One region of the Shewanella sp. H8 genome, then DNA from elsewhere that is predicted to be linked to it. Evidence: predicted binding sites of a transcription regulator. Region 1 holds the regulator's gene; each other region holds the start of a gene.
The links. The regulator LexA, encoded in region 1, represses DNA repair genes until DNA is damaged. The targets are predictions, from matches to a motif close to TACTGTATNNNNATACAGTA.
Positions count from the first base shown of each region.

Region 2: a site for LexA is predicted at 2,164-2,183, ahead of ABIS04_RS10645 (YebG family protein). Genes of this name have one in related genera too.
Region 3: a site for LexA is predicted at 2,786-2,805, ahead of ABIS04_RS12080 (DNA topoisomerase III). Genes of this name have one in related genera too.
Region 4: a site for LexA is predicted at 2,091-2,110, ahead of dinB (DNA polymerase IV). Genes of this name have one in related genera too.

Region 1 covers NZ_CP157213.1:275,816-281,104, reverse strand. The annotation lists gene mtr (tryptophan permease) at 1-268, opposite strand, end outside; gene plsB (glycerol-3-phosphate 1-O-acyltransferase PlsB) at 271-2,691, opposite strand; gene lexA (transcriptional repressor LexA) at 2,955-3,569, shown strand; gene ABIS04_RS01185 (cell division inhibitor SulA) at 3,566-4,072, shown strand; gene coxB (cytochrome c oxidase subunit II) at 4,466-5,289, shown strand, end outside.
Region 2 covers NZ_CP157213.1:2,459,958-2,465,246, forward strand. The annotation lists gene prc (carboxy terminal-processing peptidase) at 1-438, opposite strand, end outside; gene proQ (RNA chaperone ProQ) at 460-1,071, opposite strand; gene ABIS04_RS10640 (GAF domain-containing protein) at 1,350-1,808, opposite strand; gene ABIS04_RS10645 (YebG family protein) at 1,859-2,152, opposite strand; gene ABIS04_RS10650 (paraquat-inducible protein A) at 2,366-2,992, shown strand; gene ABIS04_RS10655 (paraquat-inducible protein A) at 3,102-3,698, shown strand; gene ABIS04_RS10660 (MlaD family protein) at 3,685-5,289, shown strand, end outside.
Region 3 covers NZ_CP157213.1:2,776,800-2,782,088, forward strand. The annotation lists gene ABIS04_RS12075 (haloalkane dehalogenase) at 1-521, shown strand, start outside; gene ABIS04_RS12080 (DNA topoisomerase III) at 780-2,732, opposite strand; gene ABIS04_RS12085 (tRNA (adenine(22)-N(1))-methyltransferase TrmK) at 2,909-3,682, shown strand; gene purF (amidophosphoribosyltransferase) at 3,880-5,289, opposite strand, start outside.
Region 4 covers NZ_CP157213.1:3,330,767-3,336,055, forward strand. The annotation lists gene ABIS04_RS14385 (aminoacyl-histidine dipeptidase) at 1-881, shown strand, start outside; gene dinB (DNA polymerase IV) at 973-2,052, opposite strand; gene bfr (bacterioferritin) at 2,224-2,691, opposite strand; gene bfr (bacterioferritin) at 2,704-3,174, opposite strand; gene nqrM ((Na+)-NQR maturation NqrM) at 3,419-3,643, opposite strand; gene ABIS04_RS14410 (FAD:protein FMN transferase) at 3,701-4,714, opposite strand; gene nqrF (NADH:ubiquinone reductase (Na(+)-transporting) subunit F) at 4,836-5,289, opposite strand, start outside.

The DNA of each region.
Region 1 (5,289 bases):
ACTGTCCTAGTGTCACTCTAGTTAAGGTGTCAAAACTGTCGCCCGGTTCAAAATGCAGGTTGGCTTCTAGTAACAGCAAGCCCGACATCAGCATGCAAAACCATACACCTAGTAACATCGCTATTGAATAACCAAACCACATCCCGGCACCTACAACAGGTAACGAAAACATTCCCGCACCAACAGTTGTTCCGGCAATAATCATCGCCCCGCCCAATACAGATTTACCGCCGACACGATGCTTAGCAGCATTCATATGGTTAGCCATTATTATCCGTGCTCCGTTTGCACACTATCAACAATGGTTTGCCTTACTGAAGATCCAAGTAATTTATTAACATTATCTCTTATTCTAATCACTTCAGAACGATGCTCGTCACTGCATAAATAACCCAATTCCTTCAGTTTTACACTCAAGGTGTTATACAGCTTTTTATCATAAAACTCAGGAGCAGTAATGCCGTGTAACGCGCCTAATCTCTTGGCTAATAAGTGACTATCGGTTTCAAGCTCTGAACGTTCCAAATCAGGCTTTATCGCCAATAAATTGAAGATAATGGCATATCGCTGCAAGGTTTCATTTATGGTTTCAGCAAGAAGCAACACTTGGGTGATATGACGAGGTGTGATGACAAAATTATCTTCACCACTCAGTAAACCTTGTTCAACCATGAATTCTAGAATGCTATCTATATGCGCAGGCACATCATCAATACCCATAAAGAGTTCGGCTTTAAGTAACGGATATAAATCCATAACAACCGCATGAATGCGTTTACGATCGCATACATCATAATGAGCTAAACAACTGGCAATTAATGAAGGAAGCGCCATGAGGTGAATAATGTTGTTACGGTAGTAACTCATAGTAATAGCTATTTTCTCATCGACCGAAATAATTTCGCCAATCGGATCTTTACTACTAACAAACTTATCTAACGACAAACAATGATCAACAATCGATTTACCATTACCTTCTGCAACAGATGTGAAATCGGTATAAGGCACGGTTTTAAGTAAGGCTAAATACAAATCAAGCTGACGTTCTAACTGGCCTCTTTCCAACGCATTTTGCTCTGATGCCAATAACACCAAACTGGTCAATGCCACCGAACTGGCGGCGGCTGCACCATTAATATTAGTCATCACGCGGTTAGCTAATGAATTAACCGATGGCGTAAACCACGACGGTTTTTGATCCGGATCTTTTGCAAGCTCAGCACGCCATTCCGGTGCCTGTTGATTTAAGAAATGCTGTAGATTAATGGGTTCACCAAAATTGACATAACCTCGGCCAAAATTACCTAATCTACTAATCGCCCCAAATACTTGCCACACCGATTCTTTTTTCTTTTTCTTACCACTTAATTCTTTATGATAAGTCGCTACTTCCATAACGTGGTCATACCCTAAATACACAGGTACTAAAGTCACCGGACGCTCTATACCACGCAACACACTGTTTATAGTCATGGCCAGCATGCCCGTTTTAGGGGCCAGCAAGCGTCCGGTACGCGAACGACCACCTTCGGTGAAATATTCGACGGAATAACCCTTAGCAAACAACTGATCCAAATATTCACGAAAGACTGCTGTATAAAGTTTATTGCCATTAAAACTGCGGCGGATAAAGAATGCCCCGCCACGGCGGAACATTGGCCCTGCAGGCCAAAAATTAAGGTTTATACCCGCGGCAATATGTGGAGGAACCATGCCCTGGTAATACAAAATATACGACAGTAATAAGTAATCCATATGGCTGCGATGACAAGGCACATAGACAATCTCATGGCCATCATGATGTAGCTGTCGAACCTGTTCGGCACCTTTAATGTTAATGCCACTGTATAATTTATTCCATAACCAAGTCAGAAAACGCTCAGTTATGCGAACTAAACTATCGGAATAATTAGCAGCAATTTCATCAAGGTATTCAATAGCAGTTTCGCGGGCTTTCTCTGGCGAGACTTTTTTACTTAGCGACTCTTCTTCTATGGCCTTCTTGATAGACTCAGATTTTAATAAAGAAGCAAATAATACGTTTCGATTAGGTAACTGTGGCCCGGTCATAACCTTGCGTTGACGACGAAAATGCACTCGAGCAACACGGGTTAATTTGTGAGCAATTCTTTTATCTGTACCGTGTTCATCGGCCATATAACGAAGCGATAATGCATTAGAGAACTGGACAAAATTATGCCGTCCTAAAAATAAAATCATTAACCATTTACGTAGCCATGTTGGATTTTCTCTTTCAAATACAGCCGCTTTCATGCTGTCATCTTCTTTCCCTGGAGTACGTCCCCAATAAAGACAAACAGGAACCAACTGAATATCTAATTCAGAGTTCTCACGATGAAGAGATAATAGACTGGTAAAATAATTAATGAATTTTTCACCACTTTCGCGTTTACCAAATAATGGTTTGCGCCCCTCTAAACAAACAACACGAGGCACTTGCAAGCCATCAAGCTTTAATGATTCATAAGGGCTAGGCATACCAAAGCCTTCTGTGATTTCGCTCAAGGCGGCAATATCACTGATAGATTCCGTTTTCATCAAATAAACTAGAGGTTTAGTCGGATCTATATTGAGGTCATCAAAAGGATCATGTGGCACAACAATTGTTTGCACCATCCATTTTTGAATCCACTTTAATGTTCGTAAAAATATTGAATCAGGTTTTGACATGGTTATTTTCGCAACATAAGCCACTATAATATTGTTGCATAGGATACCAGAAACTACCCTGCTTACACTATCTGGCTTGTTTATCTTTGCCCTAAAGCTATTTTTCTTTCCGATAAAACAAGTTTTAAATATTTAAAATCATTTAAAAACAAGTAACTACCAAGTTACTTCCTAATAAAACACAAAAAATAGTTGGTTAATACTTGCACGAAAATAATCACTGTATATAATGACAGTCACTGTATAAAAAGACAGGAATTGTCATGAGACCGTTAACGCCGCGCCAAGCTGAAATATTAGACTTAATTAAAAACAATATCGCCGAAACAGGTATGCCACCCACTCGTGCTGAAATTGCGAATCGTCTTGGCTTTAAAAGTGCTAATGCCGCCGAAGAGCATTTAAAAGCATTAGCCAAAAAAGGCTTTATCGAGATAATTCCTGGTACCTCTAGAGGTATTCGATTACCTCATGAAGAACAGGTTGAAACCGGCCTGCCGCTCATTGGACAAGTTGCTGCTGGAGAGCCTATTTTGGCCCAAGAGCACGTGGAAAACTATTATCAAGTTGACCCCAATATGTTTAAACCCGCCGCTGATTTTTTATTGCGGGTTCGTGGTGACAGCATGAAAAATATCGGCATTTTAGAAGGCGACCTTCTCGCGGTACATAAAATGCAGCAAGCACGTAATGGCCAAGTTGTGGTGGCACGAATCGACGATGACGTCACCGTAAAACGATTTGAACAGAAAGGTAACGTCATTTATCTGCATGCAGAAAATGAAGATTACAACCCGATAAAAGTGGATTTAAGTTGCCAAAGCCTAACCATCGAAGGGCTTGCCGTTGGTGTTATCCGTAATGGAGATTGGTTATGAACAAACTAATGGGCATCGCCCCACGCCACCCTGGCTTATGGGTGGATTTATCAGACACAGAACTTCAGGGCAACCAAACCATTCAAACATTGCAAACGGTTACCCAAGGTGAAGCAGAGCTGAGTCAATTGTGTAGTCAATTAGCAACGTTAAGCCAACAAGGCCGCTGGATTGTACTCATTAGCCCACCTCACATTGGTTATAAACATATGCTGGCAAGTGCCGGAGTGAGAATGGATCGCATTTTACTGGTTCACACCAAAGATGAAGTCGAGACATTATGGGCCATGGAAAAAGCACTCACTAGTGGTACATCGAGTGCAGTAGTAACTTGGACAAGCTCACTTGATGCTCGCGATAGTCGCCGTTTGGAAATAGTAGCCAAAAGCGCACGTGCATTAGGGATCGTAATTGAAGATGTGAATACTCACTTACCTCACAAACATCAACTTGTTAGCCCTACCTTAGCAAATGGAACAAGTAATTTTTGCTCGTTTCACTAAGCACAAACCCTTAATTACCAAGCCCTGTATTGAATTCAGGGCTTTTTTTTCACCTTTTTCAGGCGATTAAGAAAAAAAGTGATCTTGATCAATCCTTAATCTACAAGTAATGTAATTAACAAGGATGAAACAATTTTTTATCTTTAATTTGACGTAAATGGCAGATTTAATAGTCATCGATGGGAAAACGTCAACACAAATTGATAAGTTCAGTCGTAGGTACAAGCGTGGTGCACAGCTAACAATAAAACCGTAGACCGTCTGTTTACAACCACCAAGGTACTTTGAGGTCATCAAACTTTTTTCGGGAACCGAAGAGTTTGCATAGAGCAGAGAATTACTGTGTGACTTTTCTTTGTAATTGCAATTTGCAATTAACAGAGGAGCAGTCTTGTGAAGCAATGGTTGTATTGTTTACTGGTTGTGTGTGTAGCACTTCCGCTTGGGGCAACAGCAATGCCCCTCAACATGACTCAAGGCGTGACAGATATCAGTGGTCAGGTTTATCACCTCCACATGACGATTCTTTATATCTGTTGTGCCATTGGGTTAGTGGTGTTTGGGATCATGATCTATTCAATGATTTACCACCGCAAATCAAAAGGCGCAGTCGCGGCCAATTTTCATGAAAGTACCAAAGTGGAAATTGCTTGGACCGTCATTCCTTTTATCATCTTAATTGCAATGGCTATTCCAGCCACCAAAACCTTAATTGCCATGGAAGATCCCAGCGATGCTGATCTCACCATTAAAATTACTGGGTCGCAGTGGAAATGGCATTACAGCTATTTTGATAAAGACATCGAATTTTACAGCTCATTATCTACCCCCAGAGAACAAATTGACGGTAGTGAGGCTAAAGGAGAACATTACCTCCTTGAAGTTGACAAACCTCTAGTGCTCCCCATTAACCAAAAAGTCCGTTTTTTGATGACTTCTGATGATGTTATCCACTCATGGTGGGTGCCCGCTTTTGCCGTTAAAAAAGATGCTAATCCAGGCTTTATTAATGAAACTTGGACTCGTATTGATAAGCCCGGTATTTATCGCGGCCAATGTGCCGAATTATGTGGTAAAGACCATGGTTTCATGCCGATTGTAGTGCAAGCATTATCGGAGGCCGATTTTGAAAATTGGTTGGTTGAGCAAAGACAACTAGCAAGCAATGCCGCTGCGGCAGCGGCGGCATCAATGACCCAAACCCTGTCACTCGAAGA
Region 2 (5,289 bases), 2.2 Mb from region 1:
ATAAACATCGCCTGCTTTAGTAAAATCAAACTCTTTATCAAGCAAAGACAAGGCATAAGCAAAACGTTCATAACGACGCTTTTGCACCAAATCGTACATAGCAAATGCAGGGCTAATATCGCCTGTTTCAACCATGTCATCAAACTGTTTTTGGTACTGATCGAAGTTTGCAATGTCTGCCATAGTCAGCACATTACGACGATAATCCAGTTGTTCAAGAAAGCGGGCATAAATCTTTTCAGAAAAGGTATCATCAAGGTTAAAACGATGATAATGCGAGCGAGTAAACAAAGTTGTTACTCGCTTGCTAGCCACTTTATGCTGTGGCTCTTGTGCTAGTTTAGGTAACTCGCTGATTTGAATCGTTGGTGAAATTGCCCATGCCGAAAAGCCGACAAATAAACTGGCAATTGACGCGGCCAAAGTAAGTTTTCGCATCAACAAGTACTCCTTAAATTTCTATAACAATATGTGCTCAGCACGTACTTTGATGGATAGGCCAGTGTCTAGCTGAACATGCACATCTTCTTTATTAATATCAGTCACGACTCCAGGTACAGGTGTGGCGCCTAACTTAACATTAACACGTTGTTTGGGTTTCAAATCTTCAAGTTTAGCCGGTACAAGTTTAATGACCGGAGCCGCTACAGGTACTGGACGTTCTTTTTTAACAGCAGGAGCACGTTTCGGTGCAACTTTCTTAGCAGGCTTTTTAGGAGCCAAAGCTTGACGTTTGGCTTTAGCTTTATCTTGGCTTTCTTTAAGCGTCAAAATAGCATGGTCGATGTGCTCTTGTTCTAATTCAGCACATTCATTACCGTCAAGATCAATACGTTTAGCACCCGCTTTAACGCCTTTCAAATAACGCCAGCTGCTTGTGTAACGACGAAGCGCTACACGTAATTGTGTTTTACTGACTTTAGAATCATCAGCTAACCGTTCAGCCAAATCTTGAAACAAACCAATTTTTAATGGCTTAGTTTCACCTTCTGCAATAAAGCATAAAGGAAAGGTTTCATATAAATACGCTAATATTGCGTTGGTGTCGGTCAACTTGTCTGTTGATTCCATTTTTACTTCCACGTTAATAAAGGGACTGATTATGCGGCTTAAAATTTGCCATGCAGTCGTTCATCTTTCGTTAAACCTTAACCGTTAAGGCTCAACGTACAAAATATCACTATCCGCCAGTTAGCTAAAGTCATTGAAACAAACCTTAACAATTTAACCAAACTTACTCTCAGCTTAATCATCGCTCATCAGTAAATCCAGCACAAATGCGTATAGCGGCATATTATAAAGCCCACGGCAGCGAATGCGACCATGATTTAATCTAATTTGTTCGCTATTTAACCAAATAGGCAAGTTTCTAGACTTTTTACCATGTTTTCTAGGCCGATTTGATCATCTTGATCAAAACGATTCAATAATGGACTGTCAATATCTAACACTGCCACAACCTTATTGCCCTGTCTAACAGGAATTACAATTTCAGAATTACTCGCCGAATCGCATGCTATATGACCATCAAAATCATGAACGTCAGCAATTCGCTGGGTTTTATTTTCTGCAGCAGCAGTCCCACAAACACCTTTACCCATATTGATACGGGTACAAGCGACTTTACCTTGGAATGGACCAAGGACTAATTGCTCACCGCGCTTGATATAAAAACCAGCCCAGTTAAGGTCTTCCAGGTTGTCATTCAACAACGCTGAAAAATTAGCCATTGCCGCAATTAAATCATCTTCGCCTTCGAGTAAAGCTTGTGCTTGACGATTTAACGTTTGGTAAAATTCGGTTTTCATTTCCATTCCTTAAGCTGAACACTCACAAAAAGAGTGAGCTATTAACGTGCCTATTCGGCTGATGTATTTTTAGCGGTCACTTTCTTGCTTTTTGCCGCAGGAGCGTTTTTAACCTGTACGATACCTTTTAGCAAGTTAGAAAGCTCATCTTTATGGTTTGCTAGGTAAAATGCCAACTGTTCGCATTTATTTTCATCAAGTCCGAGGTCTGCCTTAGCGATAAAAGGCACTAGATTATCGGAAATATCAAGCATCTTATCGTAGGCATCTGCCTCTTTCTTCGATATAAATGTCATCTTTTCCACCCCTTCTCTGACCACGACAAACTGGGTTATCACTGCCATGATGTAATCCTCACTGTTTTTATATACAGTGTATAGAATCTCACATAGTTAACTTATGATGCAAGTGTTCTGGTTATTCTGATATTATCAAGTGAAGAAAATTGAGACTTTTTAACAATTGATACATTTATTTACCAATATAAGGCAAAGCAGAGAGGCTTAACTCTTCGCTCCCCCAATAATGCGTTTCAATATGGATTAGATTAATTCTACATGCATGAACTAGATGACCATGATTCAATAATTTTATGCCAATCATGTGATTTGGTAGTGAGGAGACGAGCTTTGCCCTCAAGTGCTAGAGCGTTGTGCCCACGCTGCCACACTGCATTATATGACGCTCCTTATTGCTCAATTAATGGCATGTTGGCATTGTGTATCGCGGCGCTGATTATTTTTATACCCGCTAATTTATTACCTGTACTTGAAATTCATTTTCTTGGTAGCGTGCGAACGACAACCGTATTGCAGGCTGCTATTACAGTGTGGTTAGAAGGATATTGGGTTGTAGGTTTAGCGGTAATGGTCGCGGCGGTTATCGCACCTGGACTCTTAATATTATCGATTCTAACCCAAGTGCTCATTGTAAAATTAAAGCTTCATAGTTCATTTTGGCAAAGAACTTACAGTACACTTTTAAAAAATCATGGTTTAATATCACAAATGACCATGTTAGAAATTTATGTCATCAGCTTTTTAGTATCTGCATTTCAACTTTCTGATTTTTCGGATGTTTATTTCGGAATGGGCACCTTGTGTTTTACCATGTTGTTTATCATAATTTTATTCTTACAACGTGAATATAACCTAGAACACATGTGGAGCTATGTTGATGCCTAATCATCCAACCACCATTGCAGGTGAAATCACAAAATGCAGTGCAGAGACCGTTGAGAATACGAACGACGATGCGACAAAGAAGACCCCATCGAATTTTCAAGGAAAACAAATGGGCTTATGTCTATGTCCTGTGTGTCGTAAACTTAATCTGCTTAGTAATGGTCATTGTAGACGTTGTTTTAGCCAATTAAGCAGCCGTAATTATGCCAGTATCCAGCAAAGCTGGGCTTTATTGATCACGGCAACCATTTTACTTGTGGTCGCCAATATTTATCCAATCACGTTATTAACCAACCGTGGTGTGGTCACCAACGACACTATTTTTAGTGGTATTAGCCATTTAGTTAAAACCGGCATGTTCCCGATTGCCATTATTGTTTTCACAGCGAGTATTTTAGTACCTTGGCTAAAAATTATTGGCTTAGCTACTTATTTGTCTGCTATCAGTTTTAACCTACCAATATCAAAAAGAAAGTTAATGGTTGGTTTTCACATCATTGAATGGATTGGCCGTTGGTCAATGCTCGATTTATTCGTGATTTCATTAACGGTTGCCTTAGTGAATATGGGGCAACTTTTAGACGCCAAACCTGCACCCGCCGCAACAGCATTTGCATTAGTTATATTACTAACGCAACTCGCGGCAAAAGTGTTAGATACTCGTTTACTCTGGGACCGCTTGGAACAAACAAATGACAGAAATTGAATCGCCGAAAATTGTGAAGAAAAAATTATTCTCGCCAATATGGTTATTACCTGTTGTCGCCTTGATATTAGGCGCTTGGTTAGGTGTAAAAAGCATTAAAGAGTCAGGCATTGAAATTTTGATCCACTTTCCCAGTGCCGCTGGAATTGATATCGGTAAAACCTTGGTAAAATACCAAGGTTTGTCGGTAGGTAAAGTAACCGATATAGGCATTGATGATGATCTTAAAGGCGTTAACGTAAAAGTAGTCATGGATTACCGCGCTGACCCATTTTTGAATAAAAATACCCTTTTTTGGTTAGTTAAACCTAAAGCCAGTATCACCGGTGTTGAAGGATTAGATACCTTATTTTCGGGAAATTACATTGCAATCCAACCTGGAGATGGACGTTCTGCCACTATTTTTGAAGCACAACGTGAAGCCCCAGCGATTCTTCCCGGCAGTGAAGGAATAATGATTGAACTGAAATCCCCCAAACTAGGATCGATTGATGTCGGCTCGCCAGTATTTTTCCGTCAAGCTCCTGTAGGAAGTGTTGTTAGCTATCGTCTAGATGGAAATAAACAAATTATTATCAGCGCATTTGTTCAAGAGCAATATGCTCATTTAGTCAATAAAGACTCCCACTTTTGGAACGTGTCAGGCTTAAAAATAGATGCTTCTTTATCTGGGGTAAAAGTCAGTACTGAAAGTATCGCGTCTATTCTGGCCGGCGGCATCAGCTTTGATACCGGAAGCAACACTTTAAAAGCCGAAAATGGGGATGTTTACACCCTCTATGATGATGAAGTCACCGCTATTGGTGGGGTTCATTTTAGGTTAACCGCTGCTGACAGTGAAGATGTTAATGAAGGTACAGCCATCATTTACCGTGGTGTCATTATAGGTGAAATTGAAAAAGTAACGTTAACCGAGACTGGTGTCGAATTTCTCGCTCGAGTAGAACATCAGTACCAAGTCTTAATCACCAATGACAGCCAATTTTGGCTAAGCGGCGCTGAATTATCGTTAAAAGGCGTCAAACACCTTGGGCGTTTGGTGACTGGGAGTGTCATTAATGTGTTACCCGGGACTCAGGACTCTGCGGAGACGGAGACGATGCAGTTTAATTTAGCATCACAAGCTCCCGATTTGCTCACGCAAGATAAACTTAGCCTGACAGTGGTTGCCAATACCCATACAGGTATCAGCAATGGCGCACAAGTGCGATATAAACAGCTACCTATAGGAAGTATTACCAGCATCAATTTAAGCCAAGATTTTTCTGCGGTCGAATATCATATTGAAATTCTTCCCGAATTTAAAAATCTACTCACAAAAGGCAGTTTCTTTATTCCAGAAAGTGCCTTAGCCATTAATGCTTCATTAGATGGAATAAGCGTTAACACTCGTGACGTGACCACTTTGCTTGAAGGGGCAATTAGCTTAATTCCTGGTAACAACAAAACATTGATTCCAGCCAACAGCAAATTAACACTGCATGAATCAATTGAATCAGCCCAGACACTTTATGCCCAACAACAAATGACGCACTTTTCACTAACCAGTATTGATGGTGCTGACCTAGCTGAAGGTTCACCTATTTATTAC
Region 3 (5,289 bases), 2.0 Mb from region 1:
TAGGATTAACTATCCCGATGGATATGCAAGACCGATTTAAAAAACTCATCGTAATGAACACAGGGATCAGTAATGGCCAAGCATTATCAGAAGCCGCTATACAATGGATGGCCTTTTCTGCTGCGGTACCTGAAATTCCAGTAGGCGGACTGATTGCTTGTGATGCGGGGTCTGCGGTAAATATGATGGATGTTATCGCTTATGATGCGCCTTTTCCTGATAACAGTTATAAAACTGGCGTCAGACGCTTCCCGCAGATGATCCCAACAGATGCCAATGATGACGCGGTAAAATATGGACTGCGTGCTATCGATTTTTGGTCTAACACTTGGGATGGTGACAGTTTTATGGCAATCGGCATGAAAGACGCGGTTTTAGGTGAACCTGTAATGATGGCATTAAAGGGAATCATCAAGGGTTGCCCAGAGCCGATGAAAATAGCTGAAGCGGGTCACTTTGTACAAGAGTACGGCGTTGAAGTCGCTGAAAATGCACTGAAACATTTTAATTTAAATAAGTAAGTTACTCCCTCTATGATTACATCTCGGTATTGTTCACAATCTCATCTTAAATGATGGGACGAGATGTTAATAACGCTGGCAAACCAGAGCACCAGTCAATAAGATATTGCTTACCTTGCCAGCTATTCATAAAGGTCAAATTTAATCGGCAAGTGATCTACTTGTAAAGCCTCTCGCCGCGTTACGACCATTTTCTAGACTTTTTAGCTTTTATCCGTAAGCGCAGCGTTCGCTTGTTATCAAACTCAGCTTTAAAACTTAACTTTTTGTTTTTGCCTTGGCACGCTTTTTATATGGCTTTTTAAAGCTGCGCTTGGGTGCACTACTTGATACACCTTGTAATGCTGAAGGTAACTGGCTAGATGCTTGGGTTATTAGACTATCTAATTGACTCAGTAAAGGCTGCATAAACGCATCATACTTGAGTCGCTTTTGACTGATTGCATCCAAACTGTTTTCCCACAATGCGGTCATGTCAGGGGTAGTTGCCGATTCTGGCAAGCTACGGATCAAACCCTTTCCGACAGGGGTGGCTAGAATTGATTTACCTTGACGAACTAAATAACCGCGCTTAAATAACAGTTCAATAATTCCTGCCCGAGTCGCTTCAGTGCCGAGTCCATCGGTTTCTTTAAGGATTTTTTTAATGTCACAGTCCGTTACATATCGACTAATTCCGGTCATTGCACCTAATAAAGTCGCGTCGGTAAAATGCTTTGGCGCTTGAGTCATTTTCTCTAATAATTCTCCGCGTTCGCATTGGAGTATTTGACCTTTAACCAGTGGTGGTAACGATTGTACAGTTTCGTCGTTATTGTCTTCGCTATTCGATTGGCTTGCTGTGGCAGCCCGTTTAAACAATTGCTTCCAACCTAGGGTTTTATCTTGGCGAGCTTTAGTGGTAAACAAACCACCGGCAATAGTTACTTCAACTGCGGTTTCAGCATAAATATAAGCAGGGTAAAACTGAGCTAAATATTGCCTCGCAACATGTTGATATAACTTAGCCTCGTGACTTGATAGCGCAGACAAATTAGCCACTTTTTCTGTAGGTATAATGGCATGGTGAGCGTCCACTTTACTGTCGTCCCACGCTTTAGATTTAAGCTTGGCATTAGGAGCGTCGCAACCATCAACTAATGCTGCAGCGCCTTTGAGTACTGCATCCAATACTTTTGGTGCCAAAGCATGTTGCTCTTTAGGTAAATAGCGACTGTCTGAGCGCGGATAAGTAATCAACTTATGACGCTCATATAAACTTTGGCAGGTGTCCAGTACCTCTTTAGCAGACAGGCCAAAACGTTTAGCTGCATCAATTTGCAGTGCAGATAAACTATAAGGCAATGGTGGATGTTGACGTTTATCTTTGGCTTCAAGCTTAGTCACTTCACCTGATTGTCCATTAATACGAGTAACCACATTTTCAGCTAAGCCTTTGGCTAAAACTCGGCCGTCTTCATCCATGTAAGGTTGACACGCTTCGCTAGGTTGCCACTTAGCACTAAAGGTTTGTTGTTGGTCGGTAACTAAATGTGCCAACACCTCATAAAAGGACTTGGGTTTAAAATCTGCAATCTCGTCATCGCGGCGTACCACTAAGCCCAACAAAGGCGTTTGAACTCTGCCAACTGACAACACCCCTTGATAACCCACTTTACGACCTTGAATGGTGTAAGCACGGGTCATGTTCATGCCATACAGCCAATCAGCACGGCTGCGAGCTAATGCTGAAGTCGATAAAGGAATAAACTCACGATTACTGCGTAACTGCCCTAGCGCTCGTTTAACGGCTTGTGGATTTAAATCACTGATTAATAGCCGCTGAACTTGGTTGAGCTTGTCACCTTTTACGCCTAAATAGGCAATAACTTCATCCACCAGCAATTGCCCCTCACGATCTGGATCGCCAGCATTAATGATCGACGTTGCTTGTTTAACCAGTTTACGTAACACCGTAAGTTGACTGCGTGTTTTAGGTTTAGGCTGTAATTTCCACGTTTGCGGCACTATGGGAAGGTGTTCGAGTTTCCAGGATTTAAAGGCATCATCATAAGCATCTGGCTCGGCTTGCTCTAGTAAATGACCAATACACCATGACACGCAATCACCATTGGCAGCTGTAATAAAACCATCACCTTTTTTATGTGGCTTTGGCAGAACATCAGCAATAGCGCGACCCAAACTCGGTTTTTCAGCAATGTATAGAATCATAATCCATTATTGGGTCGCTAACGTTCAACTGAATGAACTTAATAACGCCACTTAACTGTATAAATTTACAGTATAGATTAGCGCTAAATACGCCAAGCTGCAAATACCAAATAATTATCCACTTTTTTGCTCAAATCATTACAATGCGCAGCTTCACTCTTAAACATGATAAACAGATGAAACTCGGCCAACGCTTAACACATATCAATAACATGTTCCCCAAGGGTTACAGTCACATTTGGGATTGTTGTTGCGACCATGGATTGCTTGGCGCTGCGTTGCTAGATAAGCAAGCTGCTAACATGATCCATTTTGTCGATATTGTGCCTGCACTAATGCAACAGTTAACCACTAAACTTGAGCGGTTTTATCCGCAACAAACATCTCGTCAATGGCAGGTACATTGTAGTGACGTATCAGCGATACCACTGGAGCAACACCCGCAAACACCTTTGGTGATTATTGCGGGTGTTGGCGGAGATTTGATGATCGAGTTGGTTAATTCGCTTTGCCAACAACATTCTGCACGCAATATCGACTTTATCTTGTGTCCTGTTCATCACCAATATGAACTACGCCAACAACTTATTAAACTTGATTGTGATTTAATTGACGAAAAACTGATTGAAGAAAACCGTCGTTTTTATGAAATTTTGTATGTCCGATATGGTGGTCAGAAACCCCATAAAAACACTAATGAGTTAAATAATAACGACACTAATAACAACATGGATGAGCGCAACACCCGACCAACTATGAGCAATGACAATAGAATTAGCCCTGTTGGCGATAAAATATGGCATTCAAACGATCCACACCAACAAGATTTAGCCATACGTTATTTGCATAAAACGCTAGAACATTACAGCAAGATAAACAAATTCAATCCGAATGCAGCGTCACAGGCGCTTGAGTATTATCGCCAAATAAGCATAAAACTGAGGAGCTAGATCGGACTACCTTACGAGTTTGCTTCGTGGTGATAAAATCCAGAGCCATTATCAATGCATCATTTGCTAGTCATTACACTGACTTTTTAGACTTGGTTTGGATAGAATCTCGCCGCAAAGCGACTAAGCTCTTAATTCGCGCATAAAAAAACCAGCATAAAATATGCTGGTTTTTATTGGCAAACAATCAGGCTAACTTATGGATGACACTCGTTGTGCATTTCTAAGTTAGTACCGATGTCTTTTGAGCGATTGGCTTTGGCATCGTCATTACGTAATTGAGTTAAATGATCCAAGTAAGCTTGGTCAACGTCATTAGTAATATAATGACCATCAAATACTGATGTTTCAAAACGTTTAATTTCAGGATTTTCCATTCTTACCGCTTCAATTAAGTCACTTAAGTCTTGGAAAATAATGCCGTCAGCACCAATGATTTTAGCAATTTCATCTGCATCACGACCATGGGCAATAAGCTCATTAGACGTTGGCATATCGATACCATATACGTTCGGGAAACGGATTTCAGGTGCTGCTGAAGCAAAATACACTTTCTTTGCGCCTGCTTCACGTGCCATTTCAATGATTTGCTCAGACGTAGTACCACGAACGATCGAATCATCAACTAACAACACGTTTTTACCTTTAAATTCGGTATTAATCGCGTTTAGCTTACGACGCACAGACTTTTTACGTTCTTGCTGACCGGGCATGATAAAGGTACGGCCGATATAACGGTTTTTAACAAACCCTTGGCGATACGGTAATTCCATACAACGTGCAATTTCTAACGCTATATCGCATGAGGTTTCTGGGATAGGGATAACAACATCAATGTCATGATCTTCCCATTGTTTCTGAATCTTTTTGCCTAACATAGCGCCCATATTTACCCGACTGGCATAAACAGAGATTTTATCGATGCTAGAATCTGGACGTGCAAAATACACGAATTCAAACATACATGGAGCATGGCTTGGATTAACAGCACATTGACGAGTAAATAACTGCCCATCAAGTGAAATATAAATCGCCTCACCAGGTGCTACATCGCGCATGACTTCAAACCCAACAGCATCCAGAGCCACACTTTCTGAGGCCACCATATATTCAGTGCCGGTTGGTGTTTCATGCTTACCAAGTACCAAAGGACGAATGCCAAACGGATCGCGAAATGCCACCATTCCTTGGCCTATGATCATTGCCACCACGGCATAAGCACCACGAATATGTGCATGCACTTTAGCTACAGCATCAAATACTTCGTCTGCACTTAAGGTTAAGCTGCGCGTTTCTTGCAACTCATCGGCAAACAGATTTAACAAAACTTCGGAGTCAGAGGTGGTGTTTACATGACGACGCTTTGTCACCAAAACATCTGCTAATTCAATCGTATTGGTCAAGTTACCATTATGGGCTAACGAAATACCAAATGGCGAATTAACATAAAACGGTTGAGCCTCTGATGCACTCGAGCTGCCAGCGGTAGGATATCGAACATGTCCAATACCGGCATTGCCTTGTAAACGCTGCATATGTTTAGGTTCAAACACGTCTTTGACTAAGCCGTTTGCTTTACGTAAACGAAACGCATTCATGTCAACAGT
Region 4 (5,289 bases), 1.4 Mb from region 1:
AAGCACCAGAGCAAAGTAATGCCAGTTTCTCATTAACCATGTCAGGCTTAAAAGGCGGTCATTCAGGGGTGAATATTCACCTTGGTCGTGGCAATGCAAATAAGTTACTGGCTCGCTTTCTATTTAAATACAGTGACGAATTAGCCCTAGAGCTTGTCAGCTTTAGCGGTGGCTCGCTGCGTAATGCGATTCCGCGTGAAGCTAACGTTCAATTTATGTTGCCGGCTGAAAACATTGAAGCATTAAAGCAAGCCATTGAAACATACCAAGCGTTAGTTCGTGAAGAATTAGCCGTTGCAGATCCATCCATGACACTCACGTTAGCCACAATAGAGCCACCAACGAAAGTCATGGGCGAAGAAGCGCAAAATACCTTAATTGACCTACTGCATGCTAGCCCTAACGGGGTGATCCGCATGAGTGATGAAGTGGAAGGTGTTACAGAAACATCATTGAATATCGGTGTCATTAGTACTGAAGATGAAAGCGTTGAAGTGCTATGTCTTATTCGCTCATTAATTGACTCGGGTCGTGAAGAAGTCACAGGCATGCTGACTGCATTGGCTAACCTTTCTGGGGCGAGTATTGATTTAAGCGGTGCATATCCGGGCTGGAAACCAGACACCAGTTCACCAGTAATGGCGATTGTGCGTGAAACCTATAACGACATTTATAAAAAAGATCCTACCATTATGGTAATCCATGCAGGTCTTGAATGTGGTTTATTCAAAGAACCCTACCCGCTTATGGACATGGTATCGATTGGCCCAACAATTCGCTATCCACACAGCCCAGATGAAAAGGTCAACATCACTACTGTTGGTCAATACTGGGAATTGTTACTTGCAGTATTGGCACGTATTCCAGCTAAAGAAGCTTAATCACGATCAATAATTTACAGACTCAAAAAAGGCGACAGAAATGTCGCCTTTTTTGTACCCATTGGTATAAAGAACTTCAACGTATGAAATATTAAAACTGTAAATCGAGTTGAGTAATTTGATCCACACCGTTATCTGCCGTTGCCAACGTTACATCCGCTAAACCAACACTCACGCCAACCAAACGGATCCCTCGTCCTTGGCTGCGCTGCAAAGCTTGCAATAACAACTCATGAAACAAATTAATTGAAATCTCATCACTGCGATGCTCAATGGTAGTTTGTTTAAAGTCGTTAAATTTAAGTTTAACGACCTGCTTATGGATTTGCCTGTCTTTAGCACTTCGATGAACACGAGCACTCAGTTCTTGAATAAGCTGTGGTAATACTTGATGACATTGTTCTAAAGTAAAAATGTCTTTAGCTAACGTCGTTTCAACACCAACCGATTTACGCACTCGGTGAGGGCTAATTTGCCTGGTATCGATACCTTGAGAACGCTCTATTAACACATGGCCAAATTTACCGAAAGCATCGATTAACTGAGGTTTGGAATATTGCTGTACATCATAACAAGTGGTTAAACCTATATCGGCTAGCTTTTTTGAGGTGACTTTACCAACACCAGGAATTTTACTCAGGGGTAGGTCTTTGACAAAATCGCCAATTTGATTCGGGGTAATCACATATTGACCATTTGGCTTATTTAAATCGGAAGCAATTTTGGCTAGAAACTTAATGGGTGCAATACCGGCTGAAGCCGTTAACCCGGTAACGTCAAAAATATCATCGCGGATAGCTTTAGCGATTAACGTGGCACTGCCTTGATGAGCTTGGCAGTCGCTAACATCAAGGTAAGCCTCATCTAAAGACAATGGCTCAACCAAATCAGTGTATCGATGAAAAATCTCACGTATTTGCAATGATACTGATTTATACACATCCATTCGCCCAGGCACTAAAATTAGATGCGGGCACAATTGCAGTGCGTGATAACTGGACATGGCACTGCGGACCCCAAATTTACGGGCCTCATAACTGCATGTGCTTATCACACCTCGTCGATCGCTTCTGCCGCCAACAGCGATAGCTTTCCCACGAAGTTCAGGAAAATCTCGCATTTCAACGGCAGCAAAATAGCAATCCATATCGATGTGAATGATTTTACGCATTCTGTAACCATTACCAGTAACTTAATTAACCGTAATACTACTGTATACAAAAACAGTATTCAATCATTCTCTTGCAAACACAAAAAAGCCCAACATAGTTGGGCTGTTAACTAAAAATGATACAATCTAAAAATGATACTATCTTGCAAATGATATGCTCTTACAAATAAATTACATTTTTGTCTGCAAATAATTTTGCAAACCTACACGCTCAATAAGACCTAATTGTTTTTCTAACCAGTACATGTGGTCAGATTCAGTGTCATCAAGTAATACTTCTAAAATTTCGCGGGTTTGATAATCATTTTTTTCTTCACATAGGGCAATCACCTTACGTAAATTATCAGCGACATGATATTCATATGCCAAATCATTTCTAAACATTTCTTGCACGTCTTTACCAATATTCAATGCTTCACGGCTACCTACATCGGGAGTGCCTTCTAAGAATAAAATGCGTTGGACTAATTTTGCCGCGTGCAACTTTTCGTCATCTGATTCATGCAAGATACGAGTATATAATTCATTGAATCCCCAATCTTCATACATATGCGCATGGACAAAATATTGATCCATGGCAGACAACTCACCGGTTAATAAAAGATTTAGGGCGTCTATAACTTCTGGATGACCTTTCATAATCTGTTCCTATTAGTCGTTAATTTGTGATTGAAGATAATTTTGAATACCGGTTTGAGTGATGAGCTCTTGTTGCGACTCAATCCAATCTAGGTGCTCTTCTTCATCTTCTAGTAAATCTTCAAGCAGATCACGGCTAACATAATCTTGCTGGGTTTCGCAGATATCAATAGCTTCGCGCAAAACGGCAATTTGTGCCGTTATTGCCGCCATGTCACAGCTAAGCATTTCTTCAGCATGTTCACCAATACGAAGTTTGTCTAGCTGTTGTAGGTTAGGTAAACCTTCAAGAAACAAAACACGTTCAATCAATTTGTCAGCATGCTTCATGTCTTCAATCGATTTTTTGTACTCTTTTTCATTAAGCTTAGCCAAACCCCAATGTTTAAACATACGAGCATGTAAAAAGTATTGGTTAATGGCCGTCAGCTCGCAAGTAAGTACGCGATTGAGTTGGCTGATGACTTTAGGATGACCTTTCATAGTAATGTCCCTTGATAAATAATTTGATCTCGATCAATTTCACATAGAATAGAACACTGTAGAGAGAAAGGCAAATTTCCTTTTTATTTCACACACTTACAACTGATAACCGTTATCATTACAACTTAGATTTGTAATGGCAATCTAAAAATAAGACATAAAAAAAGCCTTCAAAATGAAGACTCTTTACATTGTAAGCGCTAAAAACATTGTTTCTTAAATGGCTTTTATAAAACTGTTTGACTTAAATAATGCGGTTTTGATTAAGCATTTCTTTGCGAGCTTGATCTTTTTCCATACGACGCTTGCGAGCATCACATGGATCATCACAGTCACAGGCTTTTTCAATACCTAAAACACCTAAACCACCACAACTGCCTTCAACCGCTTTCTTTTTAACGATATATCCGACAGACATCAATAAGAAAAATAATAATAACACCACAAATGCAGCAATAAATGTGCTCATAACGAACTCCAGTCAACTCATTCAGCTCAAGCTTGAGTAGTTTTGAATCAAAAAAACCTATTTCAAATACGCTTTAAACGCATCACTGTAATAGACCTTAAAACCTTGCTCTTGCTTCTCTATCAGCATTATTGCTAAATGTTTCTCTTTAGCAAGTGCGAGGGAAGCCTCAGTACCTAACACCATCATGGCGGTAGCATATCCATCTGCGGTCATACAACTAGAGTTTAACACGGTTGCAGACGCAAGTTTATGCTTTATAGGATATCCACTTCGTGGATCAATCAAATGTGAAAAACGTTCGCCATTTTCTTGATAAAAGTTACGATAATCGCCAGATGTTGCTAATGACATGGTTCCTGGCTCAATCACTTGTTGCACCACTTGCCCTTCACTAGTGGGTTGCTCAACTGCGACGCGCCAAGGTGAATGATCAGCTTTAGTGCCTTTGACGTTAAGCTCACCACCAATTTCTACAAGGTAACCACTGGCATGATACTTATCTAAAATGGCCGCAATTTTATCAACACCAAAGCCTTTGGCAATTGATGATAAATCAATGTATAAATCGGCATTATGCTTAATTAAGCTATGACCACTAATTGACAATTCATTGATGCCCATTTTAGATTTTGCGGCATCAATTTGGGCTTGGCTTGGCTCAGTAATAGGTCTTTTATCTGGACCAAAACCCCACAAGTTAACCACTGGGCCTAAGGTGATATCTAACGCCCCATCGGTCTCTTTATAAAGACGCATTCCCTCTTTTATCACTTTAATCGTATCAGCTGAAACCTTAACTCTCTGCTGTATTTGTAATTGATTAAATTTCGACAGTTCCGAGTCTGGACGATAGGTCGACATTTGATCATTAACAACTTCCAAGGCCATATCTATTTCAGCTTGAAGTAATTGGGGTTCTGGTAATTTTTCATTAGGTACCACTTTAATATGGTATGTGGTCCCCATTGTACTACCTGATAATGAAATCATCGGCTCTGGTGAGCTACATGCACTGACGAATAGCAAAAGGGCTGGCAATAGCAGTAACTTGATTGAATTTACGGTCATTTCAAATTTACACTTTTTCAAATGAATAAAAAAAATTGCAGCACACAGACTCGTGTTTAACCACCCTGTCTGCATTGCTGCAATTTTCATGACTTACATGTCAATGTAATGAGCTAACTCATTAGCCGCCAAAATCATCTAATAAGATGTTTTCATCTTCGACACCTAAATCTTTAAGCATACCAATTACGGCTGCATTCATCATTGGAGGTCCACACATGTAGAACTCACAATCTTCTGGAGCGTCATGGTCACGCAAGTAGTTTTCATACAAAACGTTATGAATGAAACCAGTATAACCAGTCCAGTTATCTTCCGCTTGCGGATCTGACAACGCAACATGCCACTGGAAGTTTTCATTCTCGGCCGCTAAGCCGTCAAAATCTTCCACATAGAACATTTCACGCTTAGAACGCGCACCGTACCAGAAGCTAATCTTACGTTTTGATTTAAGACGCTTTAATTGGTCAAAAATATGTGAACGCATAGGGGCCATACCAGCACCACCACCAATGAAGACCATTTCTGCATCAGTATCTTTAGCGAAAAACTCACCAAATGGACCAGAAATAGTG